DNA from 2 places in the Halanaerobaculum tunisiense genome. Region 2 is predicted to be linked to the other one. Evidence: a T-box and tRNA genes for the amino acid it is inferred to sense, from the RefSeq annotation. Region 2 holds a T-box; the other holds one or more tRNA genes.
What was found. The T-box of region 2 lies ahead of ACYQ3D_RS10475 (valine--tRNA ligase). A T-box ahead of a tRNA ligase gene usually reads a tRNA of that ligase, here a tRNA-Val.
Positions count from the first base shown of each region.

Region 1: it has a tRNA-Val gene. The T-box ahead of ACYQ3D_RS10475 (valine--tRNA ligase) is inferred to sense a tRNA for this amino acid. The anticodon was not compared.

Region 1 covers NZ_BAAHYI010000006.1:125,827-136,362, forward strand. The annotation lists gene hflK (FtsH protease activity modulator HflK) at 21-1,079, shown strand; gene hflC (protease modulator HflC) at 1,079-1,945, shown strand; gene ACYQ3D_RS07265 (hypothetical protein) at 2,234-2,641, shown strand; gene ACYQ3D_RS07270 (hypothetical protein) at 2,745-3,083, shown strand; gene ACYQ3D_RS07275 (cell wall hydrolase) at 3,151-3,633, shown strand; gene ACYQ3D_RS07280 (PepSY1/2 domain-containing protein) at 3,646-5,082, shown strand; tRNA gene ACYQ3D_RS07285 (tRNA-Val) at 5,232-5,307, shown strand; tRNA gene ACYQ3D_RS07290 (tRNA-Asp) at 5,428-5,504, shown strand; tRNA gene ACYQ3D_RS07295 (tRNA-Phe) at 5,512-5,584, shown strand; tRNA gene ACYQ3D_RS07300 (tRNA-Gly) at 5,592-5,664, shown strand; tRNA gene ACYQ3D_RS07305 (tRNA-Cys) at 5,671-5,746, shown strand; tRNA gene ACYQ3D_RS07310 (tRNA-Leu) at 5,747-5,834, shown strand; tRNA gene ACYQ3D_RS07315 (tRNA-Leu) at 5,942-6,030, shown strand; tRNA gene ACYQ3D_RS07320 (tRNA-Val) at 6,031-6,106, shown strand; gene ACYQ3D_RS07325 (ArsR/SmtB family transcription factor) at 6,323-6,661, shown strand; gene ACYQ3D_RS07330 (CGGC domain-containing protein) at 6,692-7,027, shown strand; gene ACYQ3D_RS07335 (cysteine desulfurase family protein) at 7,066-8,172, shown strand; gene ltrA (group II intron reverse transcriptase/maturase) at 9,048-10,154, shown strand.
Region 2 covers NZ_BAAHYI010000012.1:46,407-56,942, reverse strand. The annotation lists gene lon (endopeptidase La) at 1-2,125, shown strand, start outside; gene yihA (ribosome biogenesis GTP-binding protein YihA/YsxC) at 2,112-2,696, shown strand; gene menA (1,4-dihydroxy-2-naphthoate octaprenyltransferase) at 2,857-3,753, shown strand; gene ACYQ3D_RS10480 (CPBP family intramembrane glutamic endopeptidase) at 3,746-4,315, shown strand; T-box leader at 4,377-4,585, shown strand; gene ACYQ3D_RS10475 (valine--tRNA ligase) at 4,682-7,339, shown strand; gene ACYQ3D_RS10470 (flavodoxin family protein) at 7,395-7,976, opposite strand; gene ACYQ3D_RS10465 (folate family ECF transporter S component) at 8,048-8,593, opposite strand; gene ACYQ3D_RS10460 (bifunctional folylpolyglutamate synthase/dihydrofolate synthase) at 8,814-10,082, shown strand; gene ACYQ3D_RS10455 (SPOR domain-containing protein) at 10,208-10,536, shown strand, end outside.

The DNA of each region.
Region 1 (10,536 bases), on a different contig from region 2:
TAACAAAAGGAAGTGATTAAATGAGTTTTTGGGATGATATATTGACTTTATTTACTGATCAAGGACTAGAAGAGGAAGAAGAAGTGATTGATATTAATGATAGTGGAGAATCGACTGCTACCAAGAAGGAGACTGGGCCTCGTTTTTCTCTAGGTAAGTTACCGATTAGTATTATATTACTGGTGTTAGTACTTATCTACTTAGCTACTGGAATCTATAAAGTTGGCCCTAAAGAGATAGGAGTTGTAACTCGATTTGGTAAGTTTACACGACAGGTAGAGTCAGGTTTGCATTATCACCTACCTTATCCTATTGAGACCGCCTACACTCCTAAAGTAACTCAAATGAGAAGAATTGAATTAGGATTTAGAACTATTGACTCTGGTCCTCCTGCTAAATATGAGAAAAATAAGGATGAATCTTTAATGTTAACTGGCGATTTAGCAATTGTTTCGGCTGAAGCTGTAATTAAGTATAAAATCAAAGATCCGATTCAGTATCTATTCTGGATTAAAAATCCTAATGATACAATCCAGGATGCTGCAGAAGCTGCCTTACGTCAGGTGGTAGGCCAGAATGGAATTCAGGATGTCCTAACTAAAAAGAAGAGTCAAATCCAGTTAGAAGCTAAGGAGTTACTACAGGGAATATTAGATGATTACAGGTCTGGACTTCATGTTAATAATTTTCTATTTCAAGATGTATCAGTTCCTCAACCTGTTGAAGAAGCTTATAGAGATGTAGCAAGTGCTAAAGAAGATAAACATACCAAGGTGAATCAATCTCAGGCTTATAGAAGCCAGGTGATTCCGACAGCTAAAGGAGAAGCAGCTAAGATTATAAAGAAAGCTGAAGCTGATAAAGCGGAACGGATTGCTGAAGCTGAAGGTAATGTTGCTCGCTTTAATAAATTATTGAAAAAGTATAAGTCTGGTAAACAAGTAACTAGGACTCGACTTTATTTAGAGACTATGGAAGAAGTCTTACCTAAGCTAGATAGAGTCATTATAGGTAATAACTCGCAAGGAGTTCTTAAAATGTTGAATTTAGACCAGGCGCAAGAAGGTGAGGTTAAATAATGAAAAAATTAAGTTTAATAATTATATTAGGTATTATCGGGATTATATTGATTAATACTTGTTTTATTGTTAGTGAGACTGAGCAAGTAGTAGTTCTGGAGTTTGGAGATCCAGTTAAGTCAATTACTGAGCCAGGACTTAAATTTAAGATTCCCCTGCTTCAGAACGTTAAGTATTTTGAAGAGCAGATTTTAGAGTACGATTCAAATCCTAAGGTAGTTTATACTGCCGATGAGAAAAATTTAGAAGTTAATAATTACGCTCAGTGGCGAATTGAAGATCCTTTGTTATTTTACCAAAGCGTAGGTACTATGGCAGCTGCTCAATCTCAGTTAGATGATATTGTTTATTCCGAAGTAAGGGCTGAATTAGGGAAGTATACTTTAGATGAGATAATCTCTCCGGAGCGAAAGGAGATAATGAGCGAGGTGACTAAAAAAAGTAATCAGGATAGTAAGAGTCTAGGGATTGAGGTTGTAGATGTTAGAATTAAAAGAGCTGATCTACCTAAAGCTAACGCGCAATCTGTCTATTCGCGAATGAATGCTCACCGAAGAGAAGAAGCTAATAGATATCGAGCAGAAGGAGATCAGCAGGCTGCGGAAATTCGTGCTAAAGTGGAGAAAGAAAAAACAATTATTCTGGCTGAAGCTAAAAAGAAAGCTCGCCAACTTCGCGGTGCAGGTGATGCTCAAGCCTTAGAGATCTATGCTGAAGCTTATAATCAGGATCCAGAATTCTATCAGTTCATTAAAACTCTGGAGACTTATAGAAAGACTATGCAGGATAAAACCACTCTTTTATTGGATCCGGAAAGTGATTTTTTAAAGTATTTCAATAATATTAATCTAAATACTAGCCAATAATTTTTCTTTCACACTTTCTCCTTGGGTGAATAATATATAGTGTAATTTAAAAAGGAGGGATACATAATGGGTGAGTATGGCATGGAGAATAACATGATGTTAATCTTTTTATTACTCATTTTATTATTGCTTGGTGATGGTGGTCTTGGTGGAGGTAGAAGACCAGAATATTAAATTAAAGTAGTTAGTAGCCGCCTAGCTCATGTGAGCTAGGCGGCTTTAATTATTTGAAAGTGTTATATTTTGTGTAGATTACAATAAACTAATTTTAAGGAGGAGATATACTCTATGGAAGAGAATGAAATCAATGAAGAAGACTATATTCCAGAAGCAGATGAATTAGAAGAGGAAACTAATGGGGCAATAAATATTGCTGATGAAATGGAGTCTCAGGCTAATAATAAAGGACTAATGAGAGATGTAGAGGATAAAGAAGAACACGATAGTGATTTTATCAGTTTGCAGCAAAAAGGAGAAGGTTTTAATTTCCCGACAACAGAAATAGAAACTGGCGAATGGACAAGCTTTAAAGCTGATGTGGCTGAGCAAGTAGGTAGATTTGGCGATCAGGTATTTTTAGGTTCACCAGCTAATGAGACAGATAATATGGAGTTAGGTCGGTCTGGTTTACAGGATATTATTGAGGCTTCCGAAGAGAAATTGGCTGAAAAATTAAATGATAATGATCAGAAATAATAAACAATCATCTCGCAGCTATTTTAGCTGCGAGATTTTTTATTTAATAAACTGCACCCTTAATTGATATGGCGAATAGATTGTACTAAGGAGGGAGTTAGAAATGATTTTTTCTTTAGTACAGTCTTTAAAAGAAAAAGTGGCTAACTTATTTACTAGGGAGTGTGATTGTAGAAATCAAGATCAGATTTATCTTAATTTAGATGGATTAGAGATAGATGTAGACCGTTGTTTTGCCTATGATAAGCCTCATGAAGTAACTGTGATAGTACCACGAGCTGAATTAAGAAAAAAGAGAACGACAGGAGATACAACAGAAGAGACAGAGATTTTATTAAATAGTATTACTGTTGTTCACTCACCTTATCGTCCGTCTGATGAAGGAGAAGGGCCAACTCCTGAGCCACCTGAAATTCCGCGTGATGATGAAGAGAAAAGATAAGTTTGTGAATATTAGATAAGTTAAAAACAAAAGATAATAGCGAAATTAATTAATAGGGGAGGATAAAATGAAGAAAAGGATAGGAATATTTTTAGCAGTTCTACTATTAATTGGTGCAGGTACGTTTGTTTATTATAGTGGGTCAACCCAAAATATTGAAGAATCTAAAGCTGCTGCCTCAAACTTCTGGAGTTTATCTCCTAAAGCAAGATTAATGGCTAGAACGATTCATGCCGAATCTAAAGGAGAATCATTAGTTGGACAAGTAGCAGTTGGAGCAGTAATCATGAATAGAGTAAATAGTTCTAAATTTCCTAATTCAGTTTCTGGTGTCATCTATCAACCTTGGGCCTTTACTGCAGTAGCTCGGGGTCATGTCTGGAATGAAACCCCAAGTAATCAGATTATAAGAGCTACTCTTTCTGCTTTACGTGGTTGGGATCCTACTTATGGATCTATTTACTATTATAATCCTGCTAAAGTGGAGACAAATTGGATCTATTCTAGACAAGTAACACGTAGAATAGGGAAACATATCTTTGCTAAATAAGGAGGGGTTAAGTTGAACAACGAAGGAATTGCTGATTGGTTGGATGAAAGATGGTTATTGATTTTAGTATTAGCAGTAGGACTTGCTGCTACTGGATACTGGGGTTATGATCAGTACTCTACTTTAACCCAGATAAATAGTGAATTAAATAATAGATATGAGAATGCATTCCAGGGATTAAATAATAATGTTGATTCCTTAGAGGAAGAATTAGGGGCTTTAGTAGTCTCTGATTCTGCTAATAATTTATCAGTTAACTTATCTAATACTTGGAAGTCCTCTCATTCTGCTCAAGAAGATTTAGGAAGTATGCCTTTGAATAGTGATGCTTTAGATAATTTAAAAGGATTATTGCATAATGTTTCTCGCTACACTAATTATCTGGATCGTAAAGTAGCTGATAGAACATTAAAGCAAGAAGAAAAACAGATGCTAGCTAAATTTCGCCAGCAGATCAAAGTTGCTAATAAGGATTTAGAGACAGTGCATAATAAAATGGAAAAGAATGATTTTAAATGGTATAATAAAAAGAGAATCAATATTGAGAAAGGAGAGAAAGAGTATTCCGCTAGTCCTTTATCAGGTTTAGCTAAATTAGATGGTAAGATTGAATTAACAGGAATTCAAGATGATTTAAAATCAGTAGTACCTGATAATGTGATGCAGGTTAATAAACAAGATGTGGTGACTGGTTTATCTGAATTAGATGGAGATGAGGTAGGAAAAGAAGAAGCAACTAAGATTGCCCAAAGGTATATTAATAACCCTGAACAATATGATTACGAAGTAGTAGACCAAAATCAGGTTGAATTGGAAAACGGAAGAACTGTAAGAGCTAATCTTCCGGCTCATTTTGTGAGAGCAACTAGTAAACAAGATGAGGATAGAGTCGTCCAAATAGATGTAACTAAAAAAGGAGGACAAGTAGTCTGGTTGCTACACCAGCGAGATGTAGGAGATAAACAAGTAGATAATAATACAGCTAAGAAGAAAGCTACAGAGTTTTTAGCTAATAACGGTTACGATAATATGATGTCTACGTCAGCTAAGAGTTTTAACCGGGTACTGATCAATTCTTTTGTTCCGGTGCAGAATGGAGTGTTAATCCAGCCTGATTCAGTAAAAGTAGAGGTAGCACTGGATAATGGAGAAGTGATTGGATTTAATGGGATTGATTATGCACTTCATCACGAAAAAAGAGATTCTGCTAAATTAGAACCAGAATTGAGTAAAGAAGAAGCTAGGAAGAAAGTAAGTAATAACCTTCAATTAACTAAAAAACCTATATTAGCCTTAGCTGAGGTAAGAGGAGAAGAGAAATTGTGTTATGAATTTATTGGTGAAGTAAAAGGTGGAGGTAAGAAATATAGTGTTAAGATCGATGCTAAAAATGGAGAGGAATTGAGCATTAAGACTATTGATGATGATATTTATACGATTGGTGATTAATTTAACCTTTAATTACTAGTTTAAGAGAGTAAACAATAGTTTGAACTATTTAAATCAGTTTAATCAACTATTTTAATTAAAAAAATACTTGACCTTTGCCCCCTGTTTGTGTATACTATTAGACGGTGCGTAAGAGAGAGACCCCATTAGGGCGAATAGCTCAGTTGGGAGAGCACCTGCCTTACAAGCAGGGGGTCACAGGTTCGAGCCCTGTTTCGCCCACCATTAAAACTAGTTTACAATTGACAATTGACAGTTAAAGTCAAACCCATAAAAATCTTGTTTTAATTTTGAGTAAAGATTTTAACTGTAAACTATACACTGTAAATTGTCAACTAATATTGTGGGGACGTGGTGTAGTTGGTTAACACGCCGGCCTGTCACGCCGGAGATCGCGAGTTCGAATCTCGTCGTCCCCGCCATAGAAGTGGCGAGATAGCTCAGTTGGTAGAGCAGTGGATTGAAAATCCTCGTGTCCCCGGTTCGAATCCGGGTCTTGCTACCCTTGTGCGAAAGTAGCTCAGTTGGTAGAGCGCCTCGTTGCCATCGAGGAGGTCGCGGGTTCAAATCCCGTCTTTCGCTCCCTTTGGTGACATAGCCAAGTTGGTAAGGCAGAGGACTGCAAATCCTCCATCCCCCGGTTCGAGTCCGGGTGTCACCTCCAGCCGGAGTGGCGGAATTGGCAGACGCATCGGATTTAAAATCCGGTGGGCCTAGTGCCCGTGTCGGTTCGAGTCCGACCTCCGGCACCATTAAATAATTTATAATGTACAATTGAGAATTGACAATTAAAATCTTAAAATAGAAATTATCTGAATTCTGTTTTATAGATTTTAACTGTAAATTATCAACTAAATAGGCCGGGGTGGCGGAACTGGCAGACGCATCGGACTTAAAATCCGGTGGACCTTTGTGTCCGTGTGGGTTCGAATCCCACCCCCGGCACCAGGGGATATAGCTCAGTCGGGAGAGCGCTACGTTGACATCGTAGAGGTCAGTGGTTCGAACCCACTTATCCCCACCATTTATAAAGCATTGAAATATAAAGGATTAAGACCTGTCACTAAGACAGGTTATTTTTATTTTTTGGGGATAATAGCGGTCATTTTGTAGCCAAACCTATTATTTATTGATTTTTATTATTTTATTTAATATAATTATAACCAGTAATAAAGTATTTAATAAATTACTTAATTATTAAATAAAACAATTCAAATAATACTAATAAAGGGGGTTAAAGATGGATAATAAAAGAAGATTATATGAACTACATGCTGAAATTTGTAAAGCGATTGCTAGTCCTAAAAGAATTGAAATTCTTTATCTTTTATTAAATGAAGAAAAGAATGTTAGTAAACTAGCTCAAGAAATGGAAACAAGTACAGCTAATGTTTCTCAGCATTTATCAATACTTCGGGAAAAGAAGATTGTTTGTACTAGGAAAGAAGGGTTAAATGTATTTTATGAAATTTGTAGTCCTAAGATGGTGGAAGCTTTAGAAATTATGAAAGAAGTGATGTTAGAACAGTTATCAGAACAAATAGATATTTCACAGAAGATTCTTTCGGAAGAAAAATAAATCATTATATTAAGAACAGGAGGAGATATAATGTCAATTAAGGTAGGTTTGATTAGATGTCAACAAACTGAAGAATATTGTCCAGCAACAACATGTTTATCTTTTGCAAAAGAAGGAAAAGGTGGTTTTGAAGAATTAGGACCAGTAGATATTGTAGGAGTAATCACTTGTGGTGGCTGTCCAGGTAAAAAAGCTATTAAAAGAGCAGCAATGTTAAAAGAAAGAGGAGCTGAAAAGATTGTTTTAGCTTCTTGTATTTTGCGGGGAACACCTAGTGATATTGATTATCCTTGTCCTTTTGGTAAAAGAATGCAGGACCTGATTGAAGAGAAGACAGGACTTGAAGTTATTGAATGGACACATTAAAATTCTTTTAAAGAGAATTTATAAGGGAGGGAACTTTAATGATTTATTTAGATTATAATGCAACTACTCCAATAGATAAAAGAGTGGCTAAAGCAATGGAACCATATATTTATGATATATATGGTAATCCTTCTAGTGATCATGAACTTGGGAAGAAAGCAGCGAAGGCTGTTAAAAAAGCAAGAAGTCAAGTTGCAAATCTTTTAGGAGCTACTTCTGAAGAAATAATATTTACTAGTGGAGGTAGTGAATCAAATAATACAGTTATTAAAGGTGTAGCTGAAGCTTATCAAGATCAGGGAAATCATATCATTACTTCTCAAATTGAACATCCAGCAATAATTAATGTTTGTAAATATTTGGAGAAGAAGGGTTTTGAGATTACGTATTTACCTGTAGACACCTATGGAATGGTCGATGTTGAAGATGTTCGCAATGCAATAACTGATAAAACAATATTGATTACAATTATGCACGCTAATAATGAAGTGGGTACAATTCAACCACTAAAAGAAATTAGTAAAATTGCTCACAAGAAAGGAATTTTAGTACATACTGATGCAGCCCAATCAGTTGGTAAAATTCCTACGAAAGTTGATGAATTAGGAGTTGATTTTTTATCAGTTGCTGGTCATAAGTTATATGCTCCGAAAGGAATTGGAGCTTTATACATTAGAAAAGGAATAGAGATAGAACCTTTGATTCATGGTGGAGGTCAAGAGTTTGGGAAGCGGGCAGGAACTGAGAATGTTATTTTTGAAGTTGGGCTAGGAGAAGCTTGTGATGTGGCTAATGATGAACTTAATAGTAATAAATTAAAGAAGTTAACAGATTATTTTTATGATTTATTAGTTAATGAATTTAAAGATAATATAATTCTTAATGGTCATCCTGAGAAAAGACTTCCTAATACATTAAATATAAGCTTTAAAGAAATGAATGGATTAGAAGTATTAAATGAGTTAGATGATATTGCTGTTTCAACTGGTTCTGCATGTCATTCTGGAAAGAAAGAACCTTCAAGAATATTAAAAGCTATGAATATTGATGATGAAATAGCTATGGGAGCAGTAAGATTTAGTTTGGGTCGTTATACTACAAAAGAAGATATTGATAAGGTAATGGAACAATTAACTAGCTTTTAATAAATTATGGTAGTTGAACTTAATAAAACTAATCACTTTAAACACCTAGATTATCTAGGTGTTTTTTTTATGTGTGCTCTGTAGATTATGAAAATAGTAGATGAGAATTCTATCCATGCTGTTTTCGTCGTATCGGTGTGTGAAACCAATAGTAACAGGGTGTCTATCGTGAGATAGAATCTGAAGAGTTTGAGGTGAATAGTCAGCCTAAAACAATATGTGAACCGTCGGTGGCATTTAGTAGTGGCGATTCACCATAAAAATGAAGAAGTCCAATGTCGACTTGGGGGATGCAGGTGGCTCTGGATAAAAAGCGAGATAACGAGAGTGTCCATGTCGAATTACTAGGTGTGATTATGGTTGGGATGGCTATAATAGTTTTCGTAATTGACCAGAGGAGTCTCTAATATAGTTCTGTATAGAAATCTATAGAGATAAATGATGGTATAACCTAAAATGGGAAAGCCAGAGTGAGGATATATTAGAGTTCAGAAGCTATCATAGTAGCGAAAAAAATCAATGAAAGTTGATTACAGTGAAGGATAGTCAGGTTATTGAAGTTAAGAATAGACTGTCAATGATATCTTAATAAGAATGGTTTAGACGCTATTAAAGATAGTGAGCTCTAAAAGAAATATAGACAGGAAATAATAACTGAAAATATGATGAATTTAGGGAATACCATGACTTAAGTAGTAGTGAACTAAGAGGTGCGATTGGTGAGAGCCTAAAGACGTGCTTAGGAGTACTATGAAGATAAGGGTTAAGATATCGAGACAGGAAAGAAAGAACTGGTAAGTAGTGAAATTAGGATAGGTGAAAAAAATTTTCGAACCTTATACAGTCTGAAAGATTTAATCACAGATAAATGGCGAATGCATAAGGCAGGACAAAAAGTGCTGGCTAATGGTGGTTGTGGTGGAATTGATAATGTAAGTATCAATGAATATAGAAATAACTATAAACTGAATATGCAAGAATTATATAGGCAGTTAAGAGAGGATAGATATGAGCCACGACCAGTACTAAGAACGTATATCTCAAAAGAAAATGGAGAAAAGAGACCACTAGGGATTCCAGTAATTAAAGATAGGATTGCCCAACAAGCAGTCAAACAAATCTTAGAAATATACTTTGAGAGATTGTTTTGTGAATGTTCTTTTGGATTCAGACCTAACAGATCAACCCATGATGCAATAGAGAAAATAGAAGAATATAAACAGCAAGGTTACGATTGGGTAGTAGATGCAGATATAAAATCTTATTTTGATACTATAAACCATGATTTATTAATGGATTTTATAGTAGAATATATAAGTGATGGATGGGTATTAGACTTAATTAGATCGTGGCTAACTGCAGGAGTCATGACCGAAGAAGGAAGAAAAGAGACTAAAGAAGGAACACCTCAAGGAGGTGTGATCTCTCCTTTATTAGCTAATATCTATTTACATTACTTTGATAAGAAGATGACTCGAAGGGGATATAAACTAGTTCGCTTCGCTGATGATTTTGTAGTATTGACCAAAAGTAAAGATAAAGCCAAAAGAGCATTACAAGTAACTCGTCAGATAATAGAAAATGAATTAAAATTAAAACTCCATCCTGAGAAGACAGTGATAACAAACTTTTATGATGGGTTTAAATTTCTAGGATTTAGATTTCATCATTGGTATTATAAAAGTCCAAGAGATAGAGCAATAAATAACTTTAAAGATAGAATAAGAGATATAACTAGAAGAAATAGACCTCAGAAATTGGAAATAATAATTGATGAGTTAAATTTAGTACTAAAAGGCTGGGGACATTACTTTAAAATAGGCAATATCAAAACATTATATAGGAAATTAGATAAATGGATAAGAATGAGAATACGTTCTTTCATAGAAGGAAAGAAAGCGATAATTCATCAGAATTATCGCTTATCGAATAAGTTTTTAAGAGAAGAAGGACTAGATTCACTGCTTACTGATGTGCTGTAATCGAGAGTGAAATATACATCTATGGTAACATAGAGTCGCTGACTTACTCTCTGATATGGAGCACCAATAACCGAAAGCTGTATACGGGAAAACCGTTCGTGCAGTTTGATAAGGGGTCCCAGCTGTGAAGCTGGTCCTACTTTATTAGATTAATTTTATTTAACGATTTCTAAGTAGATGCATATTATGTATTGAAGAAAAAAGAGGAGGTGTAAATAATGGGGGATTATGGAGGCTATGGAGATAATGGAGTATTTGTTATCTTCTTAGTTTTAATTTTATTACTGTTAGGTGGCGATTATAATTATTAAAGATAGTGATAGGGTGCTAGTTCCCCCTATTATTATTTTTGAATTTGCTAGGTTGTTTAATAAAAAAATGG
Region 2 (10,536 bases):
GACTATTGCTCAAGTAAAGCAGTTAATGAGACTTCCGGATGGAACAATTAAAATTTTAGTAGAAGGCTTAGAAAGAGTAAAATTAACTCAGATTACGCAAGAAGATCCTTATTTTGCAGCTGATTTTGAAGTTTTAAGAGCTGAAGAAACAGTAGAAGAGACAGAGTTAGAAGCTTTGATGCGCAGTGTAGTTAATAAGTTTGAAGAGTATGTAAAAGATAATAAAAAGTTACCGCCGGAAACAATGATGACAGTTACTAATATAGAGGAGCCAGGACGATTAGTTGACGTAATTGCTTCTCATATGTCATTAAAGGTTAAGCAACAACAGGATATCTTAGAATCTATTTCTTATCGGGATAGACTAGAAAAGATATATAGTATTTTGGAGAAAGAACTGGAAATTTTAGAGGTTAAGAATAAGATTAATGACCAAGTCCGGGAGCAGGTAGAAAAGAGACAAAAAGAGTATTATCTCAAGGAACAGATGAAGGCTATTAAGAATGAATTAGGTGATGGTGCTAATAGTGAAGTAGAAGAGTATAAAGAGAAAATTGAAGCAGCTGATTTACCAGATAATGTAACAGAAAAAGCAATTGAAGAGGCAGAGAAATTAGACAAGATGCCACCTAATGCTAACGAAGCAGTTGTAGTTAGAAAATATTTAGATTATATTTTGGATTTGCCTTGGAATGACTATAGTGAAGATAAATTAATTATTGATGAGGTTGAAGAACAGCTTAATCAAGATCACTATGGTTTAGAGGATGTTAAAGAACGTATTTTAGAGTACTTAGCAGTTAGGAAATTAAGTGATGAGATGAAGACCCCTATTTTGTGTCTTGTTGGCCCGCCTGGAGTGGGTAAGACTTCTTTAGGTAGGTCTGTTGCTGAATCAATTGGAAGAGAGTTTGTTCGACTTTCGTTAGGTGGCTTAAAGGATGAAGCAGAAATTAGAGGTCATAGACGAACTTATGTAGGAGCTAGACCAGGACGGATTATTAGTTCTATGAGTGATGCAGGTACTAAAAATCCTGTCTTCTTATTGGATGAAATCGATAAAGTTAAAGGAGACTTTAGAGGTGATCCTGCTGCTGCTTTATTAGAAGTGCTTGATCCAGAACAGAATAGTGAATTTAGCGATAATTATCTGGAGTTACCTTTTGATTTATCTGATGTACTATTTATTACTACAGCTAATACTACCGATACTATTCCTCGACCTTTATTGGACCGGATGGAAGTAATCAAAATTTCTGGTTATACAGAAGAGGAAAAAGTAGAGATTGCAGATCAGTTTTTACTACCAGAACAGGTAGAGAATCATGGGTTAGAGGAGAATGATTTAAAAATATCTCAAAATGCCTTACAACAGGTGATTAGAAATCATACCCGGGAAGCAGGAGTCAGAACTTTAGAAAGAAAATTAGCTTCTATTTGTCGTAAAGCAGCTAAGAAAGTAGTAGAAGGAAAAGAAAGATCTACTAGAGTTGATTTACGTAACCTTGAGAAGTATTTAGGAATTTCTAAATATAAATATGGTGAGATAGAAGAGGAAAATAGAGTAGGGGTAGTCACTGGTCTAGCCTGGACAACTACTGGTGGAGATATCCTTAATATAGAAGTATCTATTGTCCCAGGTGAAGGTAAACTGATTTTAACGGGTAAGTTAGGCGAGGTAATGAAGGAATCAGCCCAGACTGCTTTAAGTTATGCTCGTAGTAAAGCAGATGAGTTTGATTTTGAGGATGAATTTTATAAAGAGTATGATATACATGTTCATGTTCCCCAAGGAGCAATTCCTAAGGATGGTCCTTCAGCAGGGATTACTCTAGCTACAGCTTTGATTTCTGCTTTAGCTGATAGGCCAGTTAGTGGTAAGATTGCTATGACAGGAGAAGTGACTCTACGAGGTAAAGTACTTCCTGTAGGCGGTATTAAGAGTAAAGTATTAGCTGCGCAAAGAGCTGGTATAGAAAAGGTTATTCTCTGCCAAGAAAACGAAAAGAATTTAGAGAAGGTACCTGATAATGTAAAACAGGAGTTAGAATTTATGCTTGTAGAAGATATGGACCAAATTCTAGCTGAAGTTTTACTTCAGGAGGGTCAAGATGAAGATCAATAATCCTGAATTTATCTGTAGTGCCTACCAGAGAGAGGATTATCCTTATCATAATCTGCCAGAAATTGCTTTAGCTGGGCGCTCAAATGTAGGGAAATCATCTTTGGTTAATCAAATCATTAACCGTCATAATTTAGCTTTTACCAGTTCTCAGCCAGGTAAGACACAAGCAATTAACTTTTATAAGATAGATAATTATTTCTATTTTGTAGATCTACCGGGCTATGGTTTTGCTCGAGTGCCTGATAAAGTAAAAGAAGAGTGGAGTGTGATGATTGAGAATTATCTGTTTAATCGCTCCCATTTAGAAGGTATCATTTTGATAGTTGATGCCCGGCACAAACCAACTGATGATGATATAATGATGTATGATTGGTTATTAGAAATGCAATTGCCTACTTTAGTAGCAGCTACTAAAGTGGATAAATTAAAGAGGAGTGAACGCAAGCCGCAAGAAAAATTAATTAAAGAAACTTTGGAGTTAACTCCTTTTACTCCTTTTACTTTCTTTTCAGCTGAAACAGGAGAAGGGAAACAGGAAGTAGTTAAATTTATTAATCAATTCATTGATTAAGAGTGGGGATAGTATCTCCACTCTTTTCTTATTTAGGCTGGTTGTGTCAGCATGAGGAATCAGTGAATTTTTTACGGAAAGTTTTTATTAAAAATTTGTCTAGTATATTAAATTAACAATTGGGAAATGATATTTTTAAAGGAAAGTAAGGAGGAAAATAATGGCCAGATTAAAGTTATGGCTGAGAGCGGTGCGACCTTTTTCCTTTACTGCTTCTTTATTACCTGTTTTCTTAGGCGGAGGACTTGCTATTAAAGAACAAAGTTTTAATCTGGAATTATTCTTGTTGACTAGCTGTGGAGTCTTATTATTACATAGTGGTACTAACTTGTTGAATGATTATTATGACTATCAGTCTGGAGTGGATACTGAAGAATCTTATGGCTCAAGTGGTATTCTAGTTCAGGGACTGTTGCCAGCTAGATCTATCAAGCAAGTAGGAGTCACCTGTTTTATATTAGTTTTACCTGTTGTTAGCTATCTGGTTTATTTGCGGGGAGTGGTAGTAGCTAGTTTAGCAGTGGTAGGAATTATAGGAGGCTATTTTTATACTGCTCAACCAATTAATTATAAGTACTATGCCTTAGGAGTTCCTATAGTTTTTTGTTTGCTAGGCCCGCTAGTAGTAATTGGAACTTATTATGTGCAGACAGGTCAATATAGTGGAGAAGTATTATTTGTTTCACTACCTTTGGGGTTGTTAGTTAGTGCTATTTTACAAGGGAATGACCTGCGAGATATTGAACATGATTCTAGAGTTAATATTAAGACCTTAGCTATTTTACTAGGTAGAAAAGGTGCGGTTCGATTATATTTAGGGTTAGTTGCTATGGCTTATTTAGTTTTAGTTAGTCTAGTATTTCAGGAATTAGTTACTAACTGGGCTTTAGTTACGTTGTTGACTCTACCTGCTGCAGTTAATAATATTGTTTTAGTAAGTAACTCTATAGTTGATCCCCCACCAGGTTTAGAAAAAATTGATTTTAAAACAGCCCAACTACATGTTAGTTTTGGAAGTTTATTGGTGTTAGCTGTTATAGGGGCCAACTTTGTTTAAGTTAGGATTAATACTTGGGCTGGTGAATATTGGTTGGTTACTAGTCTTTCAAGCTGCTGTGTTAAATTTCTGGTGGCGCTTAATTATAGTAGCTAGTCTTCAGTTATTGCTAGCAGGTAGTTATAGTCGGTTAGATATTTCTTGGGATCTAGCTGATCTAGTCTGGGGTGGATTATCAGCACTTGGTTTATATTTTATTTTTTGGGTAGGAAATAAACTTAGTCCGTTGTTGTTAGTAGATGCTAAAGAAGAGATAGCTACTGTGTATCAGCTTCGTCAGCAGCTAGAATTACCTGTTATTAGTCTGATTTTGTTGGTAGTTGGCCCTAGTGAGGAGATTTTTTGGCGGGGGTTTATTCAACAGAAGTTAGGTTATTGGGTGACTGCTTTCCTGTATGCTTTACTCCATATTTGGACTGGTAATCTAATCTTAATTTTAGCTGCTTTAGTAGCTGGTTTGTTTTGGGGTTGGTTGTTTTTACAGCGTGATAGTTTATTACTAGTTATTATTTCTCATACGTTATGGGATCTATTAATCTTTGTTTTCTTTCCTGTAGCTTGAAATATAGTTGACAATTAACTTAAATAATTATATGATTATAGATGATAATAGCTAAATAAGAAATAAAGCGTAGAGGAAGAGTAGTAGATTAAGCTCTCCCTTACAGAGAGGAGTACTTATAGGGTACTCTAAGGGATCTGAATTGAAGTCGCTTCTAAGCTATCAAATTGAAGTTTAAAAGTAGGTTTGGTCGGGGCTGTCCGTTATCCAGTTAGAGTGCCTTAAGAATTAAGGTGGTACCGCGGAAGTGATTCCTCTTTCGTCCTTAACTAGGATGGAAGGGGTTTTTTAATTTAAAAGGGTTTGATTTTTATGGTTTTAACTGTAAATTGTAAATTATACACTAATATAAAGGGAGGAACTAAGATGAGTGAAGAAGAATTAGCAACAACTTATAATCCAGATCAAGTAGAAGAAAAATGGTATACTTATTGGCAGGAAAATGGTTATTTTGAGGCTGAGGTTAATGAAGATAAAGAATCATTTACAGTAATGATGCCTCCGCCAAATGTAACAGGTCAATTACATATTGGTCATGCTTTAGATATGACTTTTCAGGATATTTTAATCCGTTGGAAGCGAATGCAAGGTTATGAAGCTTTATGGGTGCCAGGAACTGATCATGCTAGTATTGCTACTGAGGTTAAAGTAGTGGATAAGATGCGGCGAGAAGAAGGCCTAGAGAAAGATGATATTACTCGGGAAGAATTTTTAGATCGTGCTTGGGACTGGACAGAAGAGTACGGAACTACAATTACTAATCAGTTAACTAAGTTAGGGATTTCCTGTGATTGGAGTAGACAAAGGTTTACTATGGATGAAGGTTGTAATCAAGCAGTCAAGGAAGCTTTTGTAGAGTTATATGATAAAGGACTTATTTATCAGGGAGATTATATTATTAACTGGTGTCCTGACTGTGAAACTACTCTGTCTGATGTTGAGGTAGAACACGAAGACGAATCTGGCAAATTATATCACTTGAAGTATAATTTCAAGGATAGAGATGATTATATTGTAGTAGCTACTACTAGACCAGAAACAATGCTGGGAGATACGGCTATAGCTGTTAATCCAGCTGATGAACGCTATCAAGATTTGATTGGAGAGACAGTAATTGTTCCTATTGTTAACCGTGAGATTGAGATTATTGCTGATGAATATGTTGATTCTGAGTTTGGTACTGGGATGGTTAAAGTAACTCCGGCTCATGATCCAAATGACTTTGAGATGGGCCAACGTAATGATTTAGAGATAATTAAAGTGATTGATGACCAAGCTAATATGACAGCAGAAGCTGGCAAGTATGAAGCTATGGATCGTTATGAATGTCGCAAGCAGTTAATTGCTGATTTAAAGTCAGCTGGATTACTAGAGGAGATTGAAGAGCATGAACATTCAGTCGGCCAGTGTTATCGGTGTGATACTACTATTGAACCATTAGTTTCCCAACAGTGGTTTGTTGCTATGGAAGAGTTAGCTGAACCAGCTATTGAAGCAGTCAAAGAGGGAGATATTAATTTTGTTCCCGATCGCTTTGATAAGGTATACTTTAATTGGATGGAGAATGTAAGAGACTGGTGTATTTCCCGACAACTATGGTGGGGCCATCAGATTCCTGTTTGGTACTGTCAAGATTGTGAGGAAGTAATTGTAACTACTGACCAGCCTACAGAATGTTCAGAGTGTGGTAGTCAAGATTTAAAACAAGATGAAGATGTATTAGATACCTGGTTTAGTTCTGGATTATGGCCTTTCTCCACGTTAGGTTGGCCAGAGGATACAGCTGATCTAGATTACTTCTATCCTACTGATGTGTTAGTAACTGGGCGGGATATTATCTTCTTCTGGGTAGCGCGAATGATCTTTATGTCTTTAGAATTTATGGAGGAAAAACCTTTCTCTGATATTTATATTCATGGATTGGTACGCGATGCTCAAGGACGGAAGATGAGTAAGTCTTTAGGTAATGGAGTCGACCCAATTGAAGTAATTGATGAATATGGAGCAGATACTTTACGATTTACCCTGATTACTGGTAATACACCAGGGAATGATATCCGTTATCGAAAAGAACGAGTCGAGGCTAGTCGTAATTTTGCTAATAAGTTATGGAATGCTTCCCGGTTTGTACTGATGAATTTAGAAGATTTTGCTTTAGAGGAGATTGATTATAGTAAGTTAGAGTATACTTTAGCTGATCAGTGGATGTTGAGTCGGTTAAATAAGAAGATCAAACAAATCACTGATCTATTAGATGATTATCAATTTGGCCAGGTAGCAGAGGAATTATATGATTTTGTCTGGAGTGAATTCTGTGACTGGTATATTGAATTAATCAAACCTAGATTATACCAAGATGAAGATGAAATTGCTTATCAGACAGCACAACATGTAGTCTGGTTTACCTTAAGTAATATTTTAAGGTTATTACATCCGTGTATGCCGTTTATTACTGAAGAGATTTGGGAGCAATTGCCAAGTGGAGCTGATAGCTTAATAGATGCTACTTGGCCTGAGCTAGATAGTCTATCTATTAATGACCAAGCAGAAGCTAAAATGGAAGTTATTATGGATGTAATTAAAAATATTAGAAATATCAGAAATGAAATGAAAGTTAATCCGGGCAAAGAAATTACTGCTATCTTAACTTCTGACCAGACTGAGAAACTAGAGACTATTGAAGAAGGTAGAGGCTATATTGCTGATTTAGCTAAGGTAAATGATCTAACAATCACACCTGAAGTTGATGATAGACCGGATAAGGCTTCTACAGCAATTACTGAACAAGTAGAAATTATTTTACCACTACAGGATTTAATTGATATTGATAAAGAAATTGCTCGGCTAGAAGAAGAGGTTGAGGAAGTAGAGTACGAAATAGAACGAGCCAAAGGTAAGTTAGCTAACGAAGGATTCGTTAATAATGCTCCTGAACATTTAGTAGAAGAAGAAAAAGAGAAGAAGGAAGAATACACTGCTAAAAGAGAACAGTTACAGGAGAGATTAGCTGAATTAAGAGAGTAAGTTTAAAATTTAAGTTTTAGCTGTTGAAGACCAGTTCCTTTGTGGGACTGGTCTTTTATAATTTACTAACTAATTTTTGACTCCAATTTTTAATTTTATTTAATTTATAGGGCCTGTCTTTAATAGGTTGCTGATCAATATTTCCTACAAAAAAAGTATCAGAGTAATCGACATTAAGTGATTTAAATAATAAGTCTATAGTCCCGGTAACGTATTTAAATCTATCTTCAGTTAGAGGTTGTCCAGCGGTAGAGATAAAACCTGCAACTCTTTTTTTATCTGCCTTAACTAAGGGATCATTAAGTACAACTTTGCTGGCCCAGAGGGCTTGGCAGCGATCAATTAGAGTCTTTAGTTGGGCCGAAACAGAATTAAAATAAAGTGGTGAGGCAAATAAGATTAAATCAGCCTGGTTGAATTTAGTATATAGCTGAGTCATATCATCTTTGATTATACAGCCCAGTTGTTCTTCACAGCTACCACATGCTTGACAAGGACTTATATCTAGCTTATTGGCTGAAATATATTCAAAATCCATTTCAGGCTTTATTTTTTTAATCTCTGTGACTGCTGTTTGTAAAAGTTGGGCATTATTTCCCTTTTGGTTAGGACTTCCTAAAATAGATAAACCTTTCATAATTTTTCTCCTTTCGATAAAGTATGATGCAGGGGCGGAGGGTAAGGTAAAAAAATTAGTTTTTATACTGATTATTTTGTTTCTCTATTTTCTTGATAGCGGAAGAAAGATTTAATTACTAAAAATTCAATTGGTCCAATAATTATTCTAGTTACTAAACGACTTGGTAATAAAGCAAGAAAAGCTTTGCCATATAATATTTTAAGCCATAAAGTATTAAAAACAAGTGAAGTTAATACTTCGACAGTTATAATAGAAAATAATAATTTTTTAATTTGGTTCTTACTGTTATCTTTATAAAAGACTAAACCAGGAATTACACCTATCAGTGCAGCACTTAAAGTGAATCCTGGAAAGTATATTCCATGAGCTCGAATAAAGAAACCTAGCAGGTCACTAGCTATTCCAGTTAAAGCTCCTGCAGTAGGTCCTATTATAATTCCCGATAATATAATAGGAATATTCCCGAGACTAATCCGAATAGAATTGCCAATCATAAAGGATAAGAATCTAGTTAAGATGATATTGATTGCCACCATTAAAGACATAATTATTAAATTTTTAGTATTAAATATTTTTTTATCTTTAGATAAGATATTGTATTTAATCTTAGACATTGAAGTTATCTCTCCTTTTATATGTTAATTTTATTTAAAATATGTTAACATAAATATTAAGTATTAGCAAACGTTTAATAGAATTAAGAATAGAGAATTGAAATTTAATCTTTAACATCAAAATTGGAAAAGTACTTATATACTAAGAATTTGACTTTTAAACTATCAACTCTCAATTATCAATTCTAAATTAAAAAATGAGTAGGAGGTACTATATATATTGCAGGCTATAGATTATTTAAATAACTTAGATAAATTTGGAGTTAAACCAGGTTTAGAACGGATAAAGCTATTATTAGACTATTTCGATAATCCCCAGCAGGAATTAGATGTGATTCAAGTTGCAGGAACTAATGGCAAAGGGTCTACTTCGGCTCTGTTAACTAATATTTATAAGGCAGCAGGCTATCAAGTAGGTACTTATAATTCGCCTCATATAGTTGACTTTAAGGAACGGATTAGAGTAAATGATGTTAATATTTCCGCTACTAGTTTAGATTCATTAGTAGAGGAGATGAAACCAGCTATTAATAAGGTAGCTAGTGAATTAGAGCATCCTACCTTTTTTGAAGTGCTGACTGCTTTAGCTATACTTTATTTTGCTCGGCAAGAGGTTGATCTAGTTATTTTAGAGGCAGGTATGGGCGGGAGATGGGATGCTACTAATGTAGTTGATAGTTTAGTCTCTGTTATCACTAATGTTAGTTTAGATCATACTGCTTATTTAGGAGAGACTATTTCTGAGATTGCCTGGGAAAAAGCAGGAATTATCAATTCTCACCAAGTGGTAATTACTGCTACTAGTAAGCAGGAAGTTTTATCTGTAGTAGAGAAAATATGTCAAGAACGAGATAGTAAATTGCTGAATATCAATCAGGAATTTAAGTGGCAGCAAGAAGCCCAAAATTTAGCTTATCAAGTCTTTTCTGCTAGTAGTAGTGAACAAGAATATAGTGCTTTGCAGTTGCCTCTATTAGGTGAGCACCAAGTAGTTAATTCTACTCTAGCTTTAGCAGTAGTTGAGGAATTACAGACTAGATTAGCAGTTACAAAAGAAGAGCTTAAGCAAGGAATATCCCAAGTATCTTGTCCAGGTAGACTAGAGGTAGTAGCTCAGCAACCGACAATTATTCTTGATGGAGCCCATAACCAATCTGCTGCTAGAAAATTAAAGAATAATTTAGCTGATCTTAACTATGATAATTTATTTTTAGTGCTTAGTATTTTAGCAGATAAAGATATACTAGGGATTGTTAAGCAGTTGGCCCCTTTAGCCCAGGAGATAATTGTAACGGAGAATAATAATTATCGTGTAGCAGATATTACCAATATAAAAGAAAAAGTAATTCCATATAACTTTAATGTAAAGTCCAAACCAGAATTACAACAGGCGTTAAATTATACCCAGCAAATAGTAACTGAATCTGATTTAATCTTAGTTAGTGGTTCATTATATACTGTAGCTGAAGCACGGCAGATTTTAAACTAAATTATGTTAATAAACAATTGTTAGGTTGCATAATATCTATTAAGACAACAGATGAACTTACAGCTGACTTATTTGATAAGCTAATTAATTGAATACAAACTTAAGTTATGAGGGGAGGTTTCCTGATGAAGAGAAATAGAGGAAATAAGTTTAAGACTGGAGTTTCTTTAGTAGTAGTGTTGGTTGTGATGGGGGGTATTATGGCTTTACTTGGTTTTACAGCTGTTAATTGGTATTTTGATTATACCTCTGGACCTCAGGAAGAATTGGAGACAGTTGATAGTAATCAGATTGTCAAAGAGGAAGAGATAGACCCTCAGCAGGAAGAATCTTCTGAAAATGGATCATCTTCTGCTGAGGCTGAACCTCAAGAGGAGGATAGTGTGCAAGAAAAGAATGTGCAACAATCTAGTTCTACTTCAACAGAGTCTGAACCAACTAATGTCTCTCAGTC